Linked DNA regions of Syntrophotalea carbinolica DSM 2380. The protein of the gene in region 2 interacts with the protein of the main gene of each other region in a pairwise test. Links are inferred from orthologs where the notes say so. Each region holds a gene or a part of one and is shown on either strand. Other genes may lie near its edges. The genes, in order: PCAR_RS16015 and dnaB.

Region 1 (12,297 bases), 1.1 Mb from region 2 along the record:
ATGGATAATGCCGTTGCTGCAGCGGATGTCGGTTCGGGTCAGGGCCGCATTGTCGATACGCAATTCCCCGGCCTCCAAATGGGCGGTCAGGTGTTTGCCGTTGCGGGTATAGATGTTCTCCTCGGCTTCAAGGCCCTCGAAGGGATGCTCGCCATCGACCAGGTGGTAGGTGAGGATATCGGTCAGTTTCGATCGGTCGAGCTGTATTTCCTCAAGGTTGATGCGCGTGAAGGCCTGGTTGTCGGGTGCGAACAGGGTGATTTTTTCAGCGTTGGCCAAAACCTCCAGCAGGCTGACTTTGTTCAGGGCATGCAGCAGCGTTTCGAAAGCCGGATCTTCTCTGAGGGTGGTCAGGATGCTTTTCATGACGGTCTCCTGATGGGGGAAGGGGGTAAATATAACCTCGATAGACTTAATTGTATCATGCCGGGTCTCAGGGTGCAGCCGATGTGCAACCTGCGTCGGCCGGCCAAGGTGTGGGGAGTTGGAGGACTTTTTAGAGGCGGTCAGCATGAGAGAGGTTGCGCAAAACGGGGGGTCAAAAGTCCAACATGGCCTTTATATCGGCAAAAGCGTTGTTTGCCAATTGATCTTTTTCTTCCTCGGTGGTTGCTGTCGGTGCGTCGCTGGCGGCTGAATGCAGAACCTCGTCGGGAATCTCTTCGAGAAAACAGCTGGGTGAACGGAGTTGCATGACGCCGAATTTTTTCCTGCGGGCGGCTCCAAGCAGTGTCAGTTTTTTCTGCGCTCGGGTGATGCCGACATAGCAGAGACGGCGTTCCTCTTCGATATTGGAGTTTGCGCCCTTCGATTTTTTGTGCGGCAATAGCTCATCCTCCATGCCGACCAGAAACACGCAGGGAAATTCGAGCCCCTTGCTGGAGTGCAGACTCATCAGCACGACGGCGTCGCGCTGCAGTTTGGCATCTTTGTCCTGACGCGGCGGTTCGTCCCGGTCGAGCAGCGATACCTTGTCGAGGAACCCTTCCAGGGTCGGCTGCACTTCGCGCTGTTCGTAAGAAGCCATGGCGTTGATGACCTCGGCGACGTTGGCCATGCGTCGCCGCGCCTTGTCCGGATCCTGGGCGGTGCGCAACAAATCGTCTTCAAACCGCAGTTCCTGGAGTAATTCGCGGCCCGTATCGCTGAGCTGGCCGACACGGAACCGGCGCCGGAAGTTCTGCATCAGGTCCACGAAGGTTGCGATGGATTCCATAACCTTGTCGCCCAGCCCTTCGACCTCTGCGGGGTTTTTCAGAACCTGCCACAGCGGAATATCATGCTCGGCGGAAAAACGGATCAGGCGGTCGGCACTGGTGTCGCCGATACCGCGCTTGGGCGTGTTGAGGATGCGCAGCAGATTGACTTCGTCACGGGGGTTGAGCAGCACCCGGAAATAGGCCAGCACATCCTTGACCTCCTTGCGATCGAAAAATTGCTGGCCGCCGATGAGTACATAGGGCACGTCCTGGTAGCGCAGCTGTTCTTCAAAAGCGCGCGATTGAACGTTGGTACGGAACAGAATGGCAAAGTCGCGGTAACTCAGTCGGGCCTTGAATCGTTCGGCCATGATGCGTTCCACGACGACCCTGGCTTCGTCCTCGTCATCCTCGCACAGCAGATAGTCGATTTTGTCGCCCGGTCCGTCGGCGGTCCATAAGGCCTTGATCTTGCGCTTGAGATTGTTACGGATCACCGCGTTGGCTGCGGTCAGGATATTGCCGGTGGAACGGTAGTTCTGTTCCAGGCGAATCACCATAGTGCCGGGAAAATCTTTTTCGAAATCGAGGATATTGCCCAGATCGGCGCCTCGCCAGCCGTAGATGGACTGGTCGTCGTCCCCGACCACGCAGAGGTTACGGTGTCCTTCAGCTAACAGCCGCAGGAGTCGGTACTGGGCGGCATTGGTGTCCTGGTATTCGTCGACCATCAGGTAGCGGAAGCGCTGGCGGTATTTTTCCAGGACCGCCGGTTTGTCCTGCAGAAGACGTACCGTCAGCATGATCAGGTCATCGAAATCGACGGCGTTGAAGGCTTTTAAAGCACGTTGGTAACGGGGATAGATGGTGGCGACCACCGGCCCGTATTCATCGCCGTGAGTTGGGGCAAAGCGGTCGGGCGGGATCAGACGGTTCTTGGCGTCGGAGATAAGCCATAGCACCCGGTCGGCGTCGAACTTGCGCAGCCCGGTATTGACCTCCTGCAACAGGTCGCGAATCAGACGCAGTTGGTCGGCGCCGCCATAAATGGAAAAGTTTTTTTTATAGCCGAGCTGTTCGATATCCTCTTTGAGAATGCGAACGCACAGGGCATGGAAGGTGCTGATAACCATGCCTTTGGCCTGTTTGCGGCCGACGATGCCTTCCACCCGTTCACGCATTTCCCGGGCCGCTTTATTGGTGAAGGTGACGGCGAGAATGGCTTGCGAAGGTACGCCCCGGTCCTGCAGCAGAAAGGCAATGCGGCTGGTGATGACGCGGGTTTTGCCCGAGCCGGCACCGGCCAGCAACAGCAACGGGCCTTCCGTATGCCGTACCGCAGCACGTTGTTGTTCATTCAGAGCAGATAGATCCATAGGGCCTGGCCGATGCGGGGTGTTGTGTCTGGAAGTAAGGGTGGCGCGTAACGCAGGAGTCTGTTGGACTATACTGGCCGACGCGAAAGTTTGGATGTTTGAGAACAGATTTTAGCTCATTTGAAGGTTCATAGTTGTAACTATGGGCCGAAAAGGAGCTGAAATATGGGCCAAACAGCCGAATTTGCAGCCGGAGCATGGATAGTTCTACAGCCTCCTAGCGAAACAGCGCGGAACATAGCACAGCTTGCGGTGCGCGGCAAGAGCCGCTTGAGCGGCAACCTCGCTCCTTTGACGGTCAGGGAGCAAAGGGTCGTCAAGGAGTGGGGCGGTGTGTGCGTTTACACAGTTGGGCATTGTGGTTAGGCGCATGTTTTCCGGCACTTAAGCGCCTTGCTTTTCATGAGGATTTTCGCTATGGTGCGCGACAAGCTTGAGACAGCTGTCTTTCCCTTCACATATCGGTGTCCATATGTTTAAAACAGTCGTTGTCCTTTTCAGCCTGCTTTGGGCTTCCCTGCTGTTGGTATCCTGGAGTGGTGGCGAACAGGTCAAACCACCGACTCAGGCCGTCGTCGCGACCCAGGTGGATTTCTAGCTGCTGTCGATTTCTCAAGGTGGGTCGTTTCCGGACGCGGCCTCTCCTCTTGCTGTTTTTTCGCGATCTTTCCTTTTTCGCCTTCTCTACCCTTTTATTTCGCCCCCGCCCGAAATCCCTGACAGGTGCCGCGTCGATACAATTCATTGTCGATGGCGTTGAGCACTTCCCATTTTTTCAGAGACCACAACGGTGCCAGTAACTTATCCCGCGGTCCATCCCCCGTCAGACGGTGGATCAGGGCCGATGCCGGCAGGCGTTCGATGACATCGGCCACCAGCGACACGTATTCGTCCTGCTCCAGTATGTTGATGTCACCTTGCTGGTACAATTCCCCCAGGCGGGTGCCGCGCAGAACATGCAGCAGGTGCAGCTTGATGCCGTCAACCTGCAGCCGGGCCATCTCCTCAGCCGTGGCCAGCATGTCCTCGCGGGTTTCTCCCGGCAATCCCAGAATAACGTGCACACAGACCCTCAGCCCCCTGGCTTTGGCAGCGGTATAGGCCTCCAGGAAACAGGCGTAATCGTGGCCGCGACGGAGAAAATCCAGACTGCGGTCGTGGCTGCTCTGCAGACCCAGTTCCAGCCAGAAATAGGTGCGGCGGTGATATTCCTCCAGCAAATCCAGAACGGCCGGCGGGCAACAATCCGGACGGGTGCCGACGGTCAGGCCCACCACGCCGGATACGCCCAAGGCTTCATCGTACAGGCTGCGCAGGCGTTCAGGGGGAGCGAACGTGTTGGAGAAGGGCTGGAAGTAGGCCAGAAAGTGCTTGGCCTTGTATTTGCGGACCATGATCTCCTTGCCCCGCTCAAGCTGCTCGGCGACAGCAAGTCCGCGGTGAATGCCAAACGAGCCGGAGCCGTCCGGATCGCAGAACAGGCAGCCGGGCTGGTCACGGGTGGCACCACGGTTGGGACAGGAAAATCCCGCATCGATGGATATTTTGTGGACGCGTCCGCCGAAGCGTTGTTTCAGGTGTTGGGAAAAAACAAGATACGGTTTCTTTTGCATGTAGCGACTATGCCATCAGACGGCATAGAGGGCAAGCAGTTTAAGCTTGTTGTCCGGATCAACGGGCTGCAATTGAAATAGCCCATTGTCCTGATATACTCCTCTCGGTCTTAATGTTAAGCACGACGCGTTCGGAGATGCCTGCGGACGACGTCGGTTTTTGTTCAGAGAGTCGCCAAGGGAGGTCTATGTGACGCGTTTATTGGTGGTTGATGACGAACAGGACATCCGCTACCTGTTCCAATGCGAACTGGAGGAGGAAGGTTACCATGTCGATGCGGCCGGCTCGGCAGCTGAGGCAGAGCGTTTTTTGCGAGAGAACCGTTACGATCTGGTGGTTCTCGACATTCAGATCGGCGGCGACAACGGTTTGGCGATGTTGCAGGATATTATCGGCAGGCAGAAGGATCTGCCGGTCATTTTATGTACGGCCTTCAGTTGCTACAAAGAGGATTTTTCCTCCTGGCTGGCTGATGGTTATGTGGTGAAAAGTTCGGATCTGTCCGAGCTTAAAAGTGAAATTCAGCGGGTTTTGACCAAAAAAGGGAAATTACCCAGCAGCGGGAGGCCAAACTGATGAAAGCCGTAATCATGGCAGGTGGGTTCGGAACCCGCATGCAACCTTTGACAATCAATTTACCCAAACCGATGGTACCGCTGGTCAACCAGCCCATCATGAGCCATATCATCGACCTTTTGAAAGCGCATGGTATTTCGGATGTGATCATGCTGTTGTTCCACCAACCCGAGATCATCAAGAACTACTTCGGCGACGGTAGCGAATTGGGGGTTCGCATTACCTATGTCACCCCGCTGGAGGATTTCGGTACCGCCGGTGCCGTCAAGGCGGCGGCTCCCTACCTGGATGAACGGTTTCTGGTTATCAGTGGCGATCTGCTGACCGATTTCGACCTGGGCGCGGTACTGTCCTTTCATGAGGAAAAGCAGGCTCTGGCCACCATTACCCTGACCTCCGTCGAGGATCCCCTGCAGTTCGGCGTGGTGATCACCGATCAGCAGGGCGCGATTACCAAATTTCTGGAGAAACCGGGCTGGGGCGAGGTCTTTTCGGACACCATCAATACCGGCATCTATGTACTCGAACCCGAAGTACTGGAGATGATTCCCGAGGAAACCAACCGCGACTGGTCCAAGGATATCTTCCCGCGTATGCTGGAGGAAGGTCGGCCCCTGTACGGCTGTCTTCAGCAGGGCTATTGGGCCGATATCGGCAATACCGATGCCTACCTGGAAACCTGTCGGGACCTGTGGCACGGCAAGGTTGCAGCTTCCTTGCCCGAGCCGACGTTGTCCGACGGTTCGCGCCAGATTTATCTGGGAACCGATACCCTGGTGGCCGAAGCCGACCTGTCTCTGCTCGAAGGAATGGTGGTCATCGGCGACAACAGCCAGGTACTGGGGCGTGCCCAGCTCAAGAACTGCATTGTCGGACGCAACTGCGTCATCGAAGACGAAGTGGAACTGGAAGATACCATTTTGTGGGACAACGTTTATGTCAAACGGGGCTGTCGGCTGTTTGGCACGGTGGCGGGGCATCGTACCCGCCTGGGCCGCGGGGTGGTCGCGGAGGAAAACACCGTCATCGGCGATGAGACCAATGTCGGGGATGAGGTGTATCTGCGCAAGGACGTTAAAATATGGCCGCGCAAATCCATCGAAAGTGGTTCCATTGTAAGCACCAATCTCATCTGGGGGGACAAGTGGCGCAAAAGTCTGTTCGAGGGCGCTTCGGTCAGGGGGTTGAGCAACGTGGAGCTGTCCCCGGAATTCTGCGCCAAGCTTGGTGCGGCCTACGGTTCGGTGTTGCCGCGCGACAGTTATGTGATCACCAGTCGCGACGGGCAACGCTCATCGCGCATGCTTAAGCGCGCTTTCCTCGGCGGATTGCTGTCCACCGGGGTCAATGTGCGGGATATCAAGCAGATGCCCCTGCCGGTGATGAGCTACAAACTCGGTACGTTTGGCGAAGTCGGCGGGGTGCATTTCCACCAATTCCGCGACGATCCGGCCGCCACCGAGATTCAGTTCTATGATGCCGAGGGTTTCGAAATTTCTTCCGGAACCGCCAAGTCCATTGAACGCATATTTTTCAAGGAAAACTTCCGCCGCGTGCATTACGCCGAACCCGGGGAAATCCGCGAATTGCCGCAATTGAATGCCTTCTACCGGGAAGGGTTTCAGCGCGCTCTGGATGCCCAATTGTTGCGATCCTTCGCACCCAAGGTTGTCATCGACCTCAATCACTCGCCCGCCGGCGAATTGCTGCCCGGATTACTCAGCGATCTGGGTTGCGAGGTTGTCGCCCTCAATTCCCATGTTGAGGCAGGGCGCAGTGCCGTGACGCCGGAGCAGACCAGCCGAGCTATGGAGCAGTTGGCCCGCATTACCGGCACCCTGGAGGCAACGGCAGGTTTCTGGCTCGATCCCTCCGGAGAGCAATTGCGCATCATCGACGAGAGCGGTGTTCTGCTTTCGGAGACCGAAGCTCTGGGGGTGGTGGTGTCTCTGGTAAGCCGGTGCGAAAGTACCGGAAACCTGGTGTTGCCGGTTTCGGCGCCGATGGCCATGGAGCGCATTGCCCAGGACGGGGGACTCACTACCCGGGCGGTCAAGAACGATGCCCGCGCTCTGCTCGAAGCGGTTGCGGAACGCGGCGGGCTTCTGACCGCCACCATGGATGGGCGTTTTGCCCTGCCGGTTTTTCAGGGGCATTTCGACGGTATGTTCGCCGCTGCGAAAATTCTTGAGATGCTTGGGCGTACCGGCATGTCTCTGGGAGCTATGCGTCGGACCCTGCCTGCCAGGGCTTATCGCCATACCCAGGTCCCCTGCAGCCGGCAACTCAAGGGCGGCCTGATGCGCAAGATGAGTGAACATTCGGTTAATCTCGATGCCTCTTTCATAGATGGGGTGAAGGTTCGTTTTGACGATGACTGGGTACTGGTGTTGCCCGACCAGTACCGTCCGGTGATGCATATCGTGGCCGATTCCCCCGATGCCCAGCGTGCGGAAAGTCTGCTGGTTTCCTACCAGGGCAAAGTCGAGACCTGGAAAAAAGAACTGACGAATTCCCAAGCGAGGTAGAAGCTCCTGTCCATCAAGTCCAAGCCACCCTTGAATGTTGCCCTGATCTGGCATATGCATCAGCCCGACTATCGGGATCCCCTGCAGGATGAGGTTCTGTTGCCGTGGGCCTTTCTGCATGCGGTCAAAGATTACGGGGATATGCTGCAAACCGCTGTTGATCTGGGGATTCGCGTTACCTTCAATCTGGTACCCACCCTGGTGGAACAATTGCAGGGGTACGCCCGCGGTGCATTACACGACCGCTGGCTCGATCTTGCCAGTCGCGATCCGCAAGGTTTTGGCGATGGCGAACGGGCTTTTCTGGTGGAGGCGTTTTTCTCCGTAAATGCCGAGCGGCATATCCAGCCTTACAGCCGCTATCGTGAACTTCTGGCGTTGCGCGACCAGGGTGGGGTACTGGCCTGGCAGAACTTTTCCGTTCAGGATCTGCGGGATCTGCAGGTATGGTTTCTGCTGGCATGGGCAGGGCATTACCTGCGCCAGGAGCCGGGGGTGGTGACGGAGTTGCTCGCCAAGGGGCGACTTTTTGAGGAGCGTGACAAACAGCGTCTGATGCAACGCTATCAGCAGGTTGTGGCGGGGGTTCTGGACCGTTTCCGGCATGCCGAGGCCGAGGCCGGCATCGAATTGTCGGTGACTCCCTACGCGCATCCCATCTTGCCCCTGTTGTGCGATACCAGCGAGGCGCTGCGTGCCTGCAGCGAAGCTGTGCTGCCGGCGACCCCCTTTCGTTTTCCCGAGGATGCCCGGCGCCAGGTGTGCTTGGGGCTACGCTGTGCCACGGATTGTTTCGGCTCCAGGTCGCGCGGTGTCTGGCCGGCCGAGGGGGGATTGAGCGAAGCCGCCGTGCGCATTCTGGCTGAAGAAGGCGCACTCTGGGCAGCCAGCGACGAGACTTTGCTGGACAGATCCCTGCCCGATGGTTTGAAGGATCGCCGCCAGCTCTATCGCCCTTATCATCTGGAAGGATTGCCGTTGTTGTTCCGGGACCGGGAGCTGTCGGATCGCATCGGTTTTGTTTATGCCACCTGGCCAGCCAGCGATGCGGCGGCTGATCTGCTTGGTCGCCTGCGGGCTTTGGCCGAGTTGGTACCGGGGGGATTGGTGACATTGATTCTGGACGGGGAGAATTGCTGGGAGCGCTACGAGGATAACGGCTATCCGTTTTTGCGAGCCTTTTACCAGGGGCTGAGTGACGATCCCGGGTTGCGGGCGGTCACCGTCGGCGAGGCCCTGGCGACGCAGCATGCAGAGCCGTTGAAACGTCTGGCTCCGGGATCCTGGATTAACGGCGACTTCGACATCTGGATCGGGCATCCGGAGGAAAATCGGGCCTGGGAGTGGCTGGGGGAAGCGCGCCGTTCCCTGCAGGAAGTTGACGACGATTTGCAGGCTGCGGCTCTGCCGCATCTTTTGCGTGCAGAGGGCAGCGATTGGTTCTGGTGGTTCGGCGAACATCATCGGACCGACCAGGCGAGCTCTTTCGATCAGCTTTTTCGGCATCATCTGCAGGCTTTGTACCGGGCGGCAAAGAGGCCCGTGCCGGGATACCTGAGCTATCCGCTGCGTGCTCCGCAACGCCGCAGTCGGGTATGGCAGCCGTCCGGTGCGGTGCATCCGGTAATCGACGGGCGGGTGACGGATTATTTCGAGTGGCAGGGGGCGGGCAGTGTGGAGTTAGCTTCCGGCGGCGCTATGCACGATGCCAGTTTCGGTTTGCTCGGATTTTATTACGGTTACGATCAAAAATACTTTTATCTGCGGTTCGATTTTCGCCGTCCGCTGGCGGATTTGACGGGGCCGGCCGGGGAACTGCTGGTGCAGATTCAGGTGCCAACCAAAGCGCGATGGGAGGCGCGGTTGTTTGTAAATGGCGACCGCACCGTATTGCGCTGTGTGGATGGCAGCGGCGGAGGATACGGACCCGGAGGCGCTCGCACCATCGCCGAGATGGGTTTGCCTCTGGATCTGCTGCAACTGGCACCGGGGAGTGCATTGATTCTATCGTGGCAGCTGTTGGCATCCGGAAGAGAGCTTGCACGTTGGCCCGCCGATGGCCCATTGTCCTTGACCTATGTCGGCCTCGATCCGGAGAACCGGACGTGGCCGCTTTGATCCCGTAGCACAACAGGTGCGGGATGTTGCAGAAAAGGAGTCATCCCTTTGTCCGAATTACGTTGGGACCCTTTTATCGATAGCTGGGTGGCAATCGTCAAAGAACGGGGGCGTCGGCCCGTCGATTTTATCACCGGACGCAAACGCATCGAAACGACGGTTTGCCCGTTTTGTTACGGGCACGAAAACAAGACCCCGGCGGAGGTTTACGCCCTGCGGCCGGACGGCAGTCCTGCCGATCAGCCCGGTTGGCGGGTTCGGGTCATCCCGAATAAATTCCCCATCTTACGTATCGAGGGACAGATCGAGTCCCGCGGGGAGGGCCTCTACGACGTCAAAAACGGCATCGGTGCCCACGAGGTGATTATCGAAACCCCGGACCACGATCGGCATCCCGCCGATCTGCGGGCAACGGAACTGGCCGATGTGTTTCACGCGTTTCGCTCGCGGCTGATCGACCTGCGGCGCGACAAACGGTTTCGGCACATCGTTATTTACAAGAATCACGGGGTGGAGGCCGGCGCCACCATTCCCCATACCCATTCACTGTTATTGGCCCTGCCGATCATCCCGCCCCACCTGTGCACGGCGCTACGGGCCAGCCGTGAGCATTTCCGGCGCAAAGAGCGCTGTCTGATGTGCGATTTGCTCGCCGGGGAGTTGGCCGATGGCCGGCGTCTGGTCCGGGTCGATACGGATTTCGCGGTTTTTACGCCTTTTGCTTCCCGGTATCCCTTCAGTCTGCGCATCGTACCGCGCCACCATCAACACGATTTTTCCATGTTGACCGATCAAATGATGGTGGCCCTGGGTGAAACGGTGCGCGATGTGCTGGGTCGGTTACGTAGTGTGCTCCGGGATCCGCCGTTTAACCTGGTGCTGCACAATGCACCGTCCACCCTGCCTCAACCGGGAAAACCCGACTTCTGGAGTTCCCTGTCCTGCGATTATCATTGGTATTTTGAGATCATCCCCAAGATCATGGAGCCGGCCGGTTTCGAGTGGGGAACCGGGTTTTTCATCAACCCGACCTCGCCGGAGGAGGCGGCCCGGTATCTGCGGGAAGCAGCGGTTTAAAAACGGTAAAGGAAGGCTCGAAGACACCATCTCAAGCTGCTTGGCCCAGGTTCCGAATGCCGGGGGACAACCCCGGCGGACATTTCGTTTCATGCGTGTTATCCAGAAAGGTCGTTACTTCATATCGCTATGACTCCTTCCATCGATCCCCTGTCGTCACCTTTATCCGGCGCCGAGCCGTATTTTTCACTGTCGTTACAGCTGAGTGCTGTGGCGCGACAACAACTGGCCCTGCCACCATCGGCCGTTCCGGCTTCGCGGCTTTATCGGTTGCGCGAAGTAGCGGCCCGCATGTGGCAGCTTCACCCCGAGCCCGCATGCAGTGCCGGCTGTCTGGAAATGCTGGCGGTGCTCAGCGGCGTGTTGCGATGGCTCGCGCACCGGCATCTTCGGGAACGCCACTGTGCCATCGGCAGGGACGGGGTGTCGGTGGCCCGGCAGGCGGTATCTCTGCCCGGGCTACGGCGCAGCCAGGAAGCGTTTGTCGAGCTTTTCCCTCCGGATGCGCTTCAAGGCGACCTGGCGTCCCATGCCTTTCTTTATGGGCCACGTGGTGACAGCGGACGGCTCCAGACGTTGCTGGAACTTCTGGTTTTGTCGGTACAGAATGCCAATCCGGCGGCAGCTGTCTTCCGATGGCTGTTCGATGATGCCGAGTTATCGCAACGGATTCCCTATCGCGCCACCCTGCAGGCCCTGGATACGTCTCTTCGCCAGACCAAGGTTGCCGGCGTTCTCGATCAGCCGCTTCTGGAATTGCTGCGAGCGCCCATCGAGGCGGCGCCGGACAGCCTGGAGGGGCAGCTGGCTTTTGTGCGTCAGCAGTGGCAAGGCTTGCTGCCGGACGATCTGCTGCTGGCCATCGATGCCGGACTCGGGGTGAGGGCCGAGGAGGTCCGGATGCGTGGCGGTGGCCCCGGGCCGCAGGTCGCGCCCGATTATACCGTGGGCCCGGTCGTGGATGAAGAACGCTTTTCCCTGGACAGCGACTGGATGTCCGACCTGGTGCTGCTGGCCAAATCGGTGCATGTCTGGTTCGATCAGCTGTCCCGTCAGTACGGTCGCCCCGTGCATCGCCTGGGGGACATACCCGATGAGGAGCTGGACCTTCTGGCCCGTCGTGGTTTTAGCGGGTTGTGGCTTATCGGCATCTGGGAGCGATCCCCGGCTTCCCGGCAGGTCAAACGCTTGCGCGGCAACCCCGAGGCCGAGGCTTCGGCCTATGCTCTGTACGATTACCGGATCGCCGATGAATTCGGCGGGCAGGCGGATCTTGATGAGCTTGACCGGCGTTGCCGGCAGCGGGGCATTCGTCTGGCCTGTGACGTGGTGCCCAATCATACCGGCATCGATTCGCGCTGGATACAGGAGCATCCCGACTGGTTCGTGCAGGCGTCGTATCCGCCCTATCCGGGCTATCGTTTTACCGGCACTGACCTGTCGACGGACGCTGGCATGAGTCTTTATCTGGAAGATGGTTACTGGGATCACAGCGATGCGGCGGTGGTCTTCAAGCATGTCAACCACCACACCGGCGAAGTGCGCTATATCTACCATGGCAACGACGGTACCCATTTGCCCTGGAACGATACGGCCCAGCTCAACTTCCTGTTGCCGCAGGTGCGTGAAGCCATGATTCGTACCATTGTCGAGGTGGCCCGCAACTTTCGTGTCATTCGCTTCGATGCCGCCATGACCCTGGCCAAAAAGCACTTCCAGAGGCTTTGGTTTCCTTTGCCCGGTGGCGGGGCGGGGGTGCCGTCGCGGTCGGAGTACAGCATGAGCCGCGAGGAATTCGAGCGGCTGTTT
Region 2 (12,329 bases):
ACCTGGATACCGTTGAAAAGCGTCTGTTTCGCATTCAGAAACAAGCCAAGAGCGGCGATAAGGATATGCTTGCGCAGCAGGAGGTGTTGCTGCGGGTTCGAGAGGTTCTCGATGCCGGCAAACCGGCACGCTCTGCCGGATTGTCGTATGAGGACCAACGTTTGATATCAGATCTGCATCTGATTACCGCCAAGCCCGTGTTGTATGTGGCCAATGTCGCCGAAGACGACCTTGAGGGCGAACATCCGCATGTCGCTCGGGTGCGGGAGTATGCGGCCGAAGAGGGCGCTGAAGTGGTGGCTATCTGCGGCAAGATCGAGTCGGAGATAGCAGAGCTGGAAGGGGACGAAAAACAGGAATTTCTGCAGGAGCTAGGTCTGGGAAGCTCCGGTCTCGATCGTATGATTCAGGCCGGTTACCAGTTGTTGGGGCTGATTACCTATTTTACTGCCGGTGTCCAGGAGGTACGTGCCTGGACTGTGCATAAGGGCGACCGTGCCCCCCAGGCTGCCGGGGTCATTCATACAGATTTTGAAAAAGGCTTTATCCGCGCCGAAGTCATTGCCTACGATGATTTCGTGGCGTGCCGTGGCGAAAGCGGTGCCAAGGAGAAGGGGCTGCTGCGGCTGGAGGGCAAGGATTATGTCGTGCAGGACGGCGATGTCATGCACTTCCGCTTTAACGTTTAGGCATCTGACGGCGCAAATTCTTGGAAAGGATACCTGAAAAGCGTTGATCTTGACGGGTGTCTGTGGTAATAAACTAGGTTCTGTCTTTAGGCGGGCACATAACGTGCCTACTCCTTGCTCCGGACTATGCCGGGGTTAAACACTCGAGAGGAGAAAGTTACATGCGTACCTACGAAAACATCATGATTGTCCATCCGGACAAGGTCGCGGACGAGTACAATGCCGTTGTCGAAAAGTTCAAAGGCGTACTTACCGACCTCAATGCCAACCTCCTTAAGGTCGACGAATGGGGCGTGCGCAAACTCGCATATCCTGTAAAGAAACAGGGCCGCGGTAGCTATGTGCTGACCGTATTCGAAGCCGATCCGACCATCATCGATGAGTACGAGCGTCGTCTGCGTCTTGATGAGGCCGTTATCAAGTTTCAGACGGTGTTGCTGGAAAAAGGCTTTGTCGAAGAGGCCGCTGCCGCCGCTGAAGAAGGCGCAAACGCCGAAGAAGAGGAATAACCCGGATCCTGATGATGGCAACATCGTCCGCTTATAAGGAGGAATACAATCATGGCTGAAAGAACTACTTCCGGCACCCCGGCAAAACGCTCCGTCCGTCGCCGTTTTTCCCGGCGCAAGGGTTGCCGGTTTTGTGCTGACAATACTCTGAAGATCGATTACAAAGAAATCCGCAACCTGCGCTATTTTATCACCGAGCGCGGCAAAATCGTGCCTCGCCGGATTTCCGGGAACTGCGCCGAGCATCAGCGTAAAATTCGCGAAGCCATCAAGCGCGCACGCAATATCGCTCTGCTGCCCTTTACGGCCGGTCATTCCCTCGACTAGATCCGAGGACCCTTGCCTTGAGTATTGCACAAAAGGCTTTACCTGCTGCATTGGCCGTGACCGCAACGCTTGGCATCCAGATGTTGGTGTTGGCGGCCATATCACAGGGGCAAAGCGGTTTGCTGGTTTTGTTCGGTAGTGTGCTGGCATTCGTCATACCATGGCCTGCGGCATTGTTGCTGCTTCGCCAAGGCGTAGTCAGTGCGGTCGTCGCCGTATCCGCCTGTGCATTATTGCTGGGCGCTATCGGCGGCGCGGCGCTCGGCGGCGCCTACCTGATGCAGTTTGGGGTAGGCTCCGTTGTGGTGCCGCTACTGCTGAAAAAATCCTGGCACTGGGATGCCGCCGTCCTGGCCGGAACCGGTTTTTCCGTGGCTGGCGGATTAAGCATTCTCAGTGTGTACGCATTTCGGCTCGGACAGTCCCCCCTCGCTTTTGCGGACGGTTGGGCCCGAACCGAGGTTGATCGAGCGCTTACCGCGCTCAAGCAGGCCGGTTTGCCTGCCGATGTCGCTCAGCAGACGGAGAAAGTGCTGGGGGAGGTTGGCAGCAAGCTTGTGGCACTGTATCCTGCCATTACCGTTCTGACGGTTGCCGGTATGCTTCTGGTGCTGGTGCTGTTTCTCAACCGGCGGGCAGGGGATATATTGCCTGTGCAGGTTCCCTTCGGTAGCTGGAAAGTGGCGGAGAATCTTATATGGGTTCTCATAGCCAGCGGAGCTGGTGTGTTGCTTTTTGAAGGGGCAGGGCACCGATTCGCATTGAACGTGCTGGTGATTGTGGCCGCTATTTATTTTTTGCAGGGACTGGCCATAACAAGTTACTTTCTTACCGTTAAAGGGGTGCCCCCGGCATTCCGGATACTTGGCTATTTTTTGGTTGTTGCGAGTCTCCCGTTACGGGTGCTTGCAACCGGGGTTGGAATTTTCGATCTCTGGATCGATTTTCGAAAGCCCAGAAACCGCAAGGATTAGATCCTTTTTGGAGGAACTCAATGGATATCATCTTGATGGAAAACGTGGATGGCCTGGGCCAGATCGGTGATCTGGTTAAAGTAAAGCCTGGTTACGCGCGTAACTTTCTTATCCCCCAAAAGTTCGCTGTTGAAGCGAATACCCGCAATATTAAAGAACTCGAGCATCAAAAGCGTCAGCTTGAGCACAAAGCTCAGAAGGTATTGCAGGCTTCCGAGGTTGTTAAAGCGCAGATCGAAAAGGTGACTTGCGAATTTGCTCTGCGTGCAGGCGATGACGGCAAGTTGTTCGGTTCTGTAACCAGCATGGAGATTCAGGCCAAACTGGCAGAATCCGGTGTTGAGGTTGATCGTAAAAAGATCCAACTCGATGAGCCGATCAAAGCTCTTGGTGAATACGAAGTCGCTGTCAAGCTGCCGGCCGGCATCCTCGCTACGGTGAAGGTTGCGGTAACCGCGCTTGATTAATACATACATGTCGGTACCGGAGTTTGCTCCGGTGCCGACTGTTTTTCCCCCCACTGTCAGTTGTAACTATGAACGATATTCCGGTGACTAAACTCCCTCCCCAGTCCCTGGAAGGCGAAATGTCCGTACTGGGGGGCATACTGCTTGAAAACGACGCCCTCAACAAGGCCTTGGGAATACTGCGTCCCGATGACTTTTACAGGGAAAGTCATAAAAAGATTTTCTCCGCTCTTATCGACCTCTCCGATACCGGCGAACCCGCCGACCTCGTCACTCTCACGGCTTCACTGCAGAAAAAAGGCGAACTTGATGCTGTGGGCGGTATAAGTTACCTCAGCACACTGGTCGATTACGTCCCTACCGCCGCCAACATCGTCTATTACTGTCGGATGGTGAAGGAAAAAGCGCTCGCCCGGCACCTTATCTCGGTGGCGACGGAAATCGCCACGCGGGGATATGAAGGTGGCGATATTGAAGCGCTGCTCGATTGGTCGGAAAAGTCCATCTTCGAAATCAGCGGGATGAAAAACCGCCCTTCGTATTTTTCTACGCGGGAAATTATGAAGGATACGATTCAGATTATCGAAGATTTATATCATCGTAAGGAGCTCGTAACCGGTGTTTCCACGGGTTACACGGTTCTGGATGAAATGACCGCCGGTCTTCAGCCATCGGATCTGGTTATCGTTGCCGGTCGTCCTTCGATGGGTAAGACTGCGTTTGTCCTGAATCTCGTGGAAAATGCCGCAGTTCGAGCGTCCGAACCTGTGCCCACGGTGGTTTTTTCTCTGGAAATGAGTAAAGAATCCCTGGTGCAGCGTCTGTTGTGCTCTCTCGCCCGGGTCGATGCAGGTCGTCTGAGAACGGGAAACCTGGTCGAATCGGACTGGCCCAAACTTATCGAGGGGGCCAGCAAGCTGTCCGAAGCCCCGGTCTTTATCGATGATACTCCCGCCATTACGGTCATGGAATTACGGGCCAAGGCGCGCCGTCTTAAGGCCGAACACAATCTGGGTATGGTGGTGGTCGATTACCTGCAGCTTATGCAAGGGCACAACTCGGAAAGTCGCCAGCAGGAGATTTCCGAAATTTCCCGGTCTCTCAAAGCTTTGGCAAAGGAGATCAATGTACCGGTTCTGGCTCTTTCCCAGCTGAACCGTTCGCTGGAAAACCGAACCGATAAACGGCCCATAATGGCAGACTTGCGTGAATCGGGTGCGATTGAACAGGATGCCGACGTTATCATGTTCATATACCGCGAGGCCGTCTATTGCGACGATTGTCGCAGTAAGGAGCGGACCTGTGAAAAGGGTCACGATAAAGACGCCGAAATTATTATCGGTAAACAGCGTAATGGTCCCATCGGAACCGTTCACCTGACCTTTCTTGGTCAGTTTACCCGTTTTGAAAATCAGGCGCGCCGAGACGAACCCTATTGACAGGACTTCCCCTCAAACATCAACGGCTCCGGACAGTAAAGTCCGGAGCCGTTTTTGCGTATGGGGGGCGAAGCTGTTTCCTAAAGTTCTTTCAGGTCGATATCCAGGGTCTGGATCTTTTTGCGCAGAGTGTTGCGATTGATGCCCAGGATCTCGGCGGCCCTTACCTGGTTGCCACGGGTTTTTTCCAGGATAATGGAAATCAGCGGCCGTTCCATCTGATGCAGAACCATCTGGTAGAGATTGTTCAGTTCGTTGACGTCCATCGGCGCGAAAGTCGCCAGCAGTTTGTTTGAAATCAGCGCTTCAAGCGATTCATCGGTTTCCTTGCGGGCCGGCTCCGGTACCAATCCGGGAAAATCGTTGGGCGTGAGGAGTTGGTCGGAGGACAGCAGGGCCGCCCGTTTGAGGGTGTTTTCCAGCTCGCGGACGTTGCCCGGCCAGTCGTGACGCCTGAGGTGCGCCATGGCTTCCTTGGTGCATCCCTGCACCCCGACGTTAAGGTCTTCGCGGACCCGATCCAGGAAGTATTCGACCAGCAAGGGGATGTCGTCCCGCCGGTCCCGCAGGGGCGGGATGGCAATCGGCACCACGTTGAGGCGGTAAAAAAGATCTTCTCGGAACTCTCTGGCGGCAACCTGTTCGCGCAGATTCTGGTTGGTGGCCGCAACGATGCGTACATCCACGGGTATCGAGCTGCTGCCGCCGGTACGAGTGATTTCCCGCTCCTGTAAAACACGCAGCAGTTTGGCTTGCAGCTCCAGAGGCATGTCGCCGATTTCATCCAGAAACAGGGTCCCGCCGCTGGCTTGTTCGAACTTGCCTATTTTGCGTTCCGTGGCGCCGGTAAACGCCCCTTTTTCGTGACCGAAAAGTTCACTTTCAAGAAGTTCGCTGGGGATGGCGGCACAGTTAAGGGCCAGGAAGTCCTTGCCGACCCTGGGGCTGTTATAATGAATCGCCCTGGCCACCAACTCCTTGCCGGTACCGCTTTCGCCGGTAATGAGCACGGTGACATCCGTTGGCGCCACCCGGCCGAGGATCTTGTATATTTCCTGCATCGGCTTGCTTTTGCCGATAATCGCCCGATCCAGTGGGTACTGTTCCTTCAGTTCGGTCTTGAGGCGATGCACTTCTTCGGCTGCCGCGGCGGCTTTCTGGGCTTTGACAATGATGGCTTCCAGGGCATCCAGATCGAAAGGCTTGGTCAGGTAATCGTACGCCCCCAGTTTCATGGCTTCCACGGCATTTTTCATGGAAGATTCGGCGGTGATGATGATGACCAGCATTTCTGGACGCTGTTCCTGAAAATAGCGCAGCAGTTCCAGGCCCGACAAGTCGGGCATTTTGATATCCAAAATAGCCAGGTCGTATTGGCGGCGTTTGAAGAAGGTTTTGGCTTCTTCGCCATCGGCGGCCAGATCCACGGTGAAGCCTTGTTTGGTGAGCGCCTTGCGCAGCACCCAGCGGATGCTTTCCTCGTCATCTGCTACCAGAATGCGTTGAATGGACATGCTTTATTTTCCCGAGTTCATGGTTTCCGCTTCGCCGATAGTGGCGAGGCGGTCGAATATGAATTAATAACGGCCCTGCGAACGGGTTAGCCCCGTTTCAATGGCAACGATATGGTGAACGAGGTGCCCTGACCTGCCTGGCTGGATACACGCAGGGAACCTTGGTGTTCGTTGATGATTTTCTGGCAGATAGCCAGTCCCAGTCCGCATCCTTTGGTTTTGGTGGTAAAAAAGGGTGTGAATATGCGGTCAAGTTCATCCGGCGGGATGCCTGGCCCGTTGTCCTGAATCTCGACCGTAACCATCGGCACCGGACGTTCGCCGGGTTTGTTGTACAGGTATTGACCTGCAATACGCGAAGTCACGGTTATCGTGCCTTCACCTTCGATGGCCTCGGCGGCATTTTTCAGGAGATTCAGAAACAATCTGGAGAGCAGGTTTTCATCGCCGCGGATGGGCGGGATACTGGGATCCAGTTGCATATGATAGGTGATCTGCTTGTCCGGATGACCCTGCTTCTGCATCAGAATCTGATCCGCCAGAATGCGTGACAGGTTGACTTCGCCCAGTTGCGTGGGGCGAGGGCGGGTCAAGTCGAGCAATTCCTCGATCAGATCGTTGACCCTGTTCACCTCCCGGGTCATGACGCGGGTGTATTCGCGCAGGGGGTTGTCCGGGGGCAGTTCGAGATTCAGCAATTGTGCCGCGCCTTTGATGCCACCCAAAGGGTTTTTGATCTCGTGGGCCAGTCCGGCTGCCAGGGTGCCCAGCATGGCCAGACGGTCAGCCTGGCGGACGGTCTCTTCAAGTTCGCGGATCTGGGAGTGATCCCGTAGAATCAGTACCGCGCCTTCCTGCACGCCTTCCCGGTTAAATAAAGGCGAGGCGGATAAGCCGACCGGCAGAGGGGCAGCCGAGGAGCGATGCAAGAGAAGGTCTTCATGGCTGGTGATCGATCGCCCGGACTGCAGCGCCGAACGTACCAGACGCAGAAATTCGCTGCTGGAGCCGAACAGATCACCCATGGAGCGTTTCAGGGCCTGCCTTTCGGAATATCCGGTGCAAATCTGAGCCGCAGGATTGAACAGGACAATGCGTTCCGCGTTGTCGATGGCGACCACTGCCTCTTCCATATTTTCCAGTACCCTCATGTAGAGGGAGCGATCTTTCGGTTCTTTGTTTTTCATGAACCCTCAGTCCGTTGTGTGGGCAGCATGTTCAAAAAAGTGCATTACCAGAGTCCGCATTTCCTCGATGGACATCGCACGATTGATGCTTGAGCGGAACTGGGCGGCACCGGGCAAGCCTTTCGCGTACCAGCAAAGATGCTTGCGTAAATCGAAAACAGCTTTGCGTTCGTCGTTGAAACGAAGGAAAAGCTCCATATGGCGCAAGGCGACGTCGCAGCGTTCCTCGGGGGTGACCGGCGCCGGCGTTTGCCCTTGCCGCATAGCCAGAATGTCTCTTGCCAGCCACGGATTACCGTAACATCCCCGGCCGATCATGACCGCGTCGCAGCCCGTTTGTTGCAGCATGCGCTGCGCATACTGCGCTTCGAAAATATCTCCGCTGCCGATAACGGGTATCGTTGACCGGCGTTTGAGTTCGGCGATCAGATCCCAGTTCGCCGAGCCGGAGAAACCCTGGCTGCGGGTGCGCGGATGCAGCGTGATGGCGTCAACCCCTTCCTGTTCCGCGATGTGCGCGATTTCCAGGAAGTTGATATGCGACGCATCCCACCCGGCGCGTATTTTGACCGTCAAGGGCAAATGGGTTGCGCGACGCATGGCCGCGATAATCTGGGCGACTCGGGCAGGAGTCTGCATCAGGGCACTGCCGGCACCGCTGCGGACGACCTTTTTGACCGGACAGCCGATGTTGAGATCGATAAGATCTCCATGCGACTCGACCTGTTTGCACGCCTGGCTGAGGTATTTCGGATTTTCCCCGAACAGCTGGATGCCCAGCGGACGATCCGACGGCGTGGATGCCAGCAGATCCCTGGTTGCGTCACCACCGAGCACCAGGCCGTTGGCGCTGATCATTTCGGTAAACGCCAGTCCTATGCCATACGGTCGCATAAGCAGCCGGCAGGCAAGATCGGTAATGCCGGCCATGGGGGCCAGCAAAATATTATGTTTTATATGTAGGGATTTTATAATCATTTGCACAATTTTTATGCAGTTTAACCATGACTCTGGCAGATTGCAAGTAAAAATCATTGAGGCTCGATTATTACTGTATTTACAAGCTATTGTGCATCATATAAATTTACTGGAGCGATGGCGATGACGGCCATTTTGCTTTAAAATTAAAGCGTGGTGTAAAATCTTTTTATGACAGATGGTGCGATGAACCGACTTTGTTGCGCCATATCGTTGTAATCGATTTTACGGAAGTCCGATGCCGTTCAAGGAGTTGATGATGTCTCAATTAAAAGATACGTTGTTCCGGAAAATCGAGGAGCAGCGCCCGCGTGTTACCCGTTTGCTTAAAGAGTACGGCCAGGTCGAGCTGGACAAGGTTACCATTGCCCAGGCTATCGGCGGTGTGCGGGGGGTGAAATGCCTGGTTACCGATATCTCCTACCTTGATCCGGAAGAGGGGGTGCGGTTTCGTGGTAAAACGATACCTGAGACCTTCGCGGCATTGCCCAAGGTCCCCGGGTCGGAATACCCCTATGTCGAAGGTTTCTGGTATTTTCTGTTGACCGGTGAAGTGCCGACCATGGAACAGACTCTCGAGGTGGTTGCGGATTTTCAGGCGCGCAGGCCGGTTCCTCAGTATGTATTCGATGCCCTGCGCGCGATGCCCAGGGATTTGCACCCCATGGCCATGTTGTCCGCTGCGATTGTGGTTATGCAGGGTGAATCCATTTTTGCCAAACGGTACAACGAAGGCATGGGAAAGGGCGACCTATGGGATCCCATGTATGAGGATTCCTGCAACCTGCTGGCCAAACTGCCGGCTATCGCCGCTTATATCTATCGCTTGAAGTACAAGGGCGATACGCCCATCCCGTCCGACCCCGAACTCGATTTCGGCGGCGACTTTGCGCATATGATGGGTATTGCTCCTCCCTACGATGATGTGGCCCGGATGTATTTCATTTTGCATTCCGATCACGAATCGGGCAATGTTTCGGCACATACCACGCGGTTGGTGGCCTCGGCTCTGGCCGATGCCTATTACAGCCTTTCCGCCGGAGTTAACGGGCTGTCGGGGCCTTTGCACGGTTTGGCCAACCAGGAAGTTTTGCGTTGGATCCAGAGCAAAATGGAGAAACTGGGCGGCAAGCTTCCGACTGAGGAAGAGTTGGAACGCTACCTGTGGGATACGCTGAACAGTGGTCAGGTGATCCCCGGCTACGGCCATGCGGTTTTGCGTCGTACCGATCCGCGGTTCAGCGCGCAGATGGAGTTCTGCGAAAAGTACCTGCCCAATGATGATCTGTATCGGCTGGTCAAGATGCTTTACAAGGTGGCGCCCAAGGTCTTGCAGGAACATGGCAAGGCGCGGAATCCCTGGCCTAATGTCGATGCGCAGTCCGGTGTTATTCAGTGGCACTACGGCATTACGCAGTATGAATATTACACCGTGTTATTCGCCGTAGGCCGGGCATTGGGCGTGTTGGCGAATATTACCTGGGACCGGGCTCTCGGCTACCCGCTGGAGCGCCCCAAGTCCATAACGTTGGATATGATGGAGAAAACCGCGGGTATTCAGTGACATGACTTTTAAACGGCCATCCATCGTGTGGGCAGTTTTGAAAAAAGGAAGATAGCTACAGGATGGACCCCTCCGCGCGTGGTAAGGGGTCCATTTTTATTTATTTGTCGGAATCGATCTTTGTGTTGAGGTAAATTAATTCGGGCGTCAGTTCAGGCCGTCCGTTTCGCCGAACTTTGCGTTTCATGAAAGGTAGTCACAATTCATGGATGGTTTTACCAATGACTTTACTTACATAAGGTGTTTGACCAAGGAAGACCAAAGGAAAATCAAAAAAATACCTTTTCTGAATATCGATTCGATCCTGATACCTTCGCCCTTTATCAAAGATAAAACCCTCGATATAGACTATCTTCACAGCTATGTCTGGGACGAGGAGGGAGAATTTCTCGGGTATATCCTGGTCTATTCCAATCCGGAAAAAACCAAATTTCAGGTTTATAAACAGGTTACTTCTCCATTCGGCAGGGGAAAGGGGATCGGTTCCGCTTTTATAAGAAAACTTGCCGAGGATATCGACGATACATCTTATGTTTATCTTTACGTATGGGAAAAGCTGGTTAGTACCATAGACTTTTTTTACAGTAATGGTTTCAGCCTTGAAGATTCGACGGTCTACAGGAAAATGCGATTTTACCTGATGTCGGCGACGGCCAGATCCATACTCGAAAAGTCTGCCTCTGAAAAGCCTAAAGAGATTTCCGTCATAGAGGAATTGAGCAAAGTCAGGCACGACGCAAAAAAATCCCTCAAAGTTTTATCGGATATGATTTCCATCATGTCGGTGGATAATTTCAATCAGATTATCGAAGATATAAATCGTGAGAACACGGCTTTGCTGAGTACCCTCAGTATGTATGAAGATAAAATCAAGGCTTCTCACGAGGTTAGTATCAAGGAAATTCTTACGACCCGCGTTATGCCGTTTGTGGAAGCCTCAAACGTTCGCTGCGAAATCCGTCTGATACTCGGTGCGGACATTCCACCGGTGATCGGCCGCTATATGGATTACAGCCGGGCCTTGATCAACCTGGCATCGAACTCCATCGATGCGATCGAAGAGGCGGGTCGCAACGGACTGATTCAGATCATGCTGACCCGCAAGGATGGCAAGGTTGTGCTGATCATTCAGGACAACGGTGTGGGTATCAGCCCGGACCGGTTGCAGGTGGACAGTAAAAATTTGCCTTTTTTTGTGGGGCGCACCACCAAACAGGATAAGGCCGGTGAAGGTATCGGAACCCAACAGGTTTTTTCGACGTTTGGCGCCGCAAATATCAAGGTGGAAAGTCGCGAAGGCAAATTTACCCGCTGGACCATCTCCCTGAATATCAGTACCAAGAAAAAAACCGATAAACTGGGGCTTTTGGAGACCCGTTTTATCGAGTTTATGAAGTCGACAGAAACCATCGATGTGGATGAGAACAGCAGCAGGACTGAAGTCGCTTCTTTGATTTGGCAGTTGCGGCAAATGGAGATTTTCAGCTATGACCTGATTCAATCGTTCAGTATTCATAACAACGTCCGTGATATATACGCGCTCGTACTATCCTACAGGTATGGCGATACCAGCTTCAGACAGCTCAAGGATGAACTTGATAAATATCGCATCGACCATGAAATGATTCGGTATTGGTTGCTGGGCATGCTCAACCGCATAAAACAGAATGAGAGTTTTCTTCTTAACTCATTTGATTTTCAGAAATACAAAGGGATTTACTTTAAAAGTTACGGGCAGGCGATTCAAAGGACCATTATCTTTACATTGGACCCCCGCACAGGCGCATTTTTTGCGACGGACAGACGCCTTGCCGAGCATCTTGACTTCGTTCCCTACCTAAAATGCCAGCGGGATCAGTTGATTCGCGGGGAATTCAAGGGCGATGTCAAAAATCTCGATAGCCCCATCTTGCTGGGGGTGTGGTCCGTTGCCAACAAAGAGGACCTTTACGACAAGATCGAGCTTTTGCAGCGGGGAGGGCAGCAACTGCTGGATATGGGGATCAAACCCGATAAAGCCCTGTCTTTTTACCATGTCACCCGAAATGTGAGCAGCTACGATTTCGATACCCTCAAAGTTGTTACGTTGGGAAGGTTGGTGCAGCTTTCAAGACGGCAGTACGATGAGTTGATTGTGGGAACCGATGACGATTTCGACGGCTTGGTTTTCACGGATTAGGCGTAGCGGCTTTGTTGGCTGTACTTATTAAGGGGGCATGCAGCGTCTTGACAGGGATGGCTTGTCCGTTAAAATGTCCCATTTGACGGCGCATGGCCACCATGAACCACGAGCACTGTAGATTGAGGAGAAAGAGGTATGACGCTTCACCCATTGGCAGGTCATCCGGCCCCGAAATCACTTTTGTCCAACATACCCAGGCTTATCAGCGACTATTACACCCGGCATCCCGATCTGAGTGACGAGACAAACCTGGTCGTCTTCGGCACTTCAGGCCATCGCGGTACTTCGACAAAAGGTTCCTTCAACGAGCACCATATTCTGGCCATCCTGCAGGCGATCTGCGATTATCGCAAAGACGCCGGAATCGACGGGCCGCTCTTTTTGGGGATGGATACCCATGCCCTGTCCGAGCCGGCTCACGCCACCGCCCTGCAAGTTTTAGCTGCCAACGGGGTCGAAGTACGTGTCGCCAAGGACCTGGAGTACACTCCCACGCCGG

What was found.
Region 1: the proteins of dnaB (region 2) and PCAR_RS16015 interact in binary tests that used the Escherichia coli proteins (3 or more experiments, as listed by UniProt). The link is inferred for Syntrophotalea carbinolica DSM 2380 from one-to-one orthologs.

What each region holds. Positions count from the first base shown.
Region 1 is NC_007498.2:3,460,709-3,473,005, reverse strand. The notes cover bases 58-3,001. They hold PCAR_RS16015 (ATP-dependent helicase), read right to left. Parts: upstream 2,576-3,001; coding sequence 539-2,575; downstream 58-538. Other genes in these bases: PCAR_RS16020 (fasciclin domain-containing protein), read right to left, coding at 58-366. In the rest of the region: more of PCAR_RS16020, read right to left, coding at 1-57; PCAR_RS19160 (hypothetical protein), read left to right, coding at 3,048-3,173; PCAR_RS16005 (TIGR01212 family radical SAM protein), read right to left, coding at 3,268-4,188; PCAR_RS16000 (response regulator), read left to right, coding at 4,379-4,765; PCAR_RS15995 (mannose-1-phosphate guanyltransferase), read left to right, coding at 4,765-7,293; PCAR_RS15990 (glycoside hydrolase family 57 protein), read left to right, coding at 7,324-9,411; PCAR_RS15985 (galactose-1-phosphate uridylyltransferase), read left to right, coding at 9,460-10,488; PCAR_RS15980 (alpha-amylase family glycosyl hydrolase), read left to right, coding at 10,618-12,297. UniProt on the Escherichia coli protein: Rep helicase is a single-stranded (ss)DNA-dependent ATPase involved in DNA replication; it can initiate unwinding at a nick in the DNA. It binds to ssDNA and acts in a progressive fashion along the DNA in the 3' to 5' direction.
Region 2 is NC_007498.2:2,319,230-2,331,558, reverse strand. Bases 2,244-5,219 are described here. They hold dnaB (replicative DNA helicase), read left to right. Parts: upstream 2,244-3,034; coding sequence 3,035-4,405; downstream 4,406-5,219. Other genes in these bases: PCAR_RS10990 (sigma-54-dependent transcriptional regulator), read right to left, coding at 4,486-5,219; rplI (50S ribosomal protein L9), read left to right, coding at 2,520-2,966; PCAR_RS11005 (YybS family protein), read left to right, coding at 2,244-2,499. Also shown: redox-regulated ATPase YchF, read left to right, coding at 1-689; rpsF (30S ribosomal protein S6), read left to right, coding at 851-1,198; rpsR (30S ribosomal protein S18), read left to right, coding at 1,250-1,525; more of PCAR_RS11005, read left to right, coding at 1,543-2,243; more of PCAR_RS10990, read right to left, coding at 5,220-5,919; PCAR_RS10985 (two-component system sensor histidine kinase NtrB), read right to left, coding at 6,006-7,106; tRNA dihydrouridine synthase DusB, read right to left, coding at 7,113-8,141; PCAR_RS10975 (citrate (Si)-synthase), read left to right, coding at 8,344-9,648; PCAR_RS10970 (GNAT family N-acetyltransferase), read left to right, coding at 9,854-11,827; pgm (phosphoglucomutase (alpha-D-glucose-1,6-bisphosphate-dependent)), read left to right, coding at 11,966-12,329. UniProt on the Escherichia coli protein: The main replicative DNA helicase, it participates in initiation and elongation during chromosome replication. Travels ahead of the DNA replisome, separating dsDNA into templates for DNA synthesis.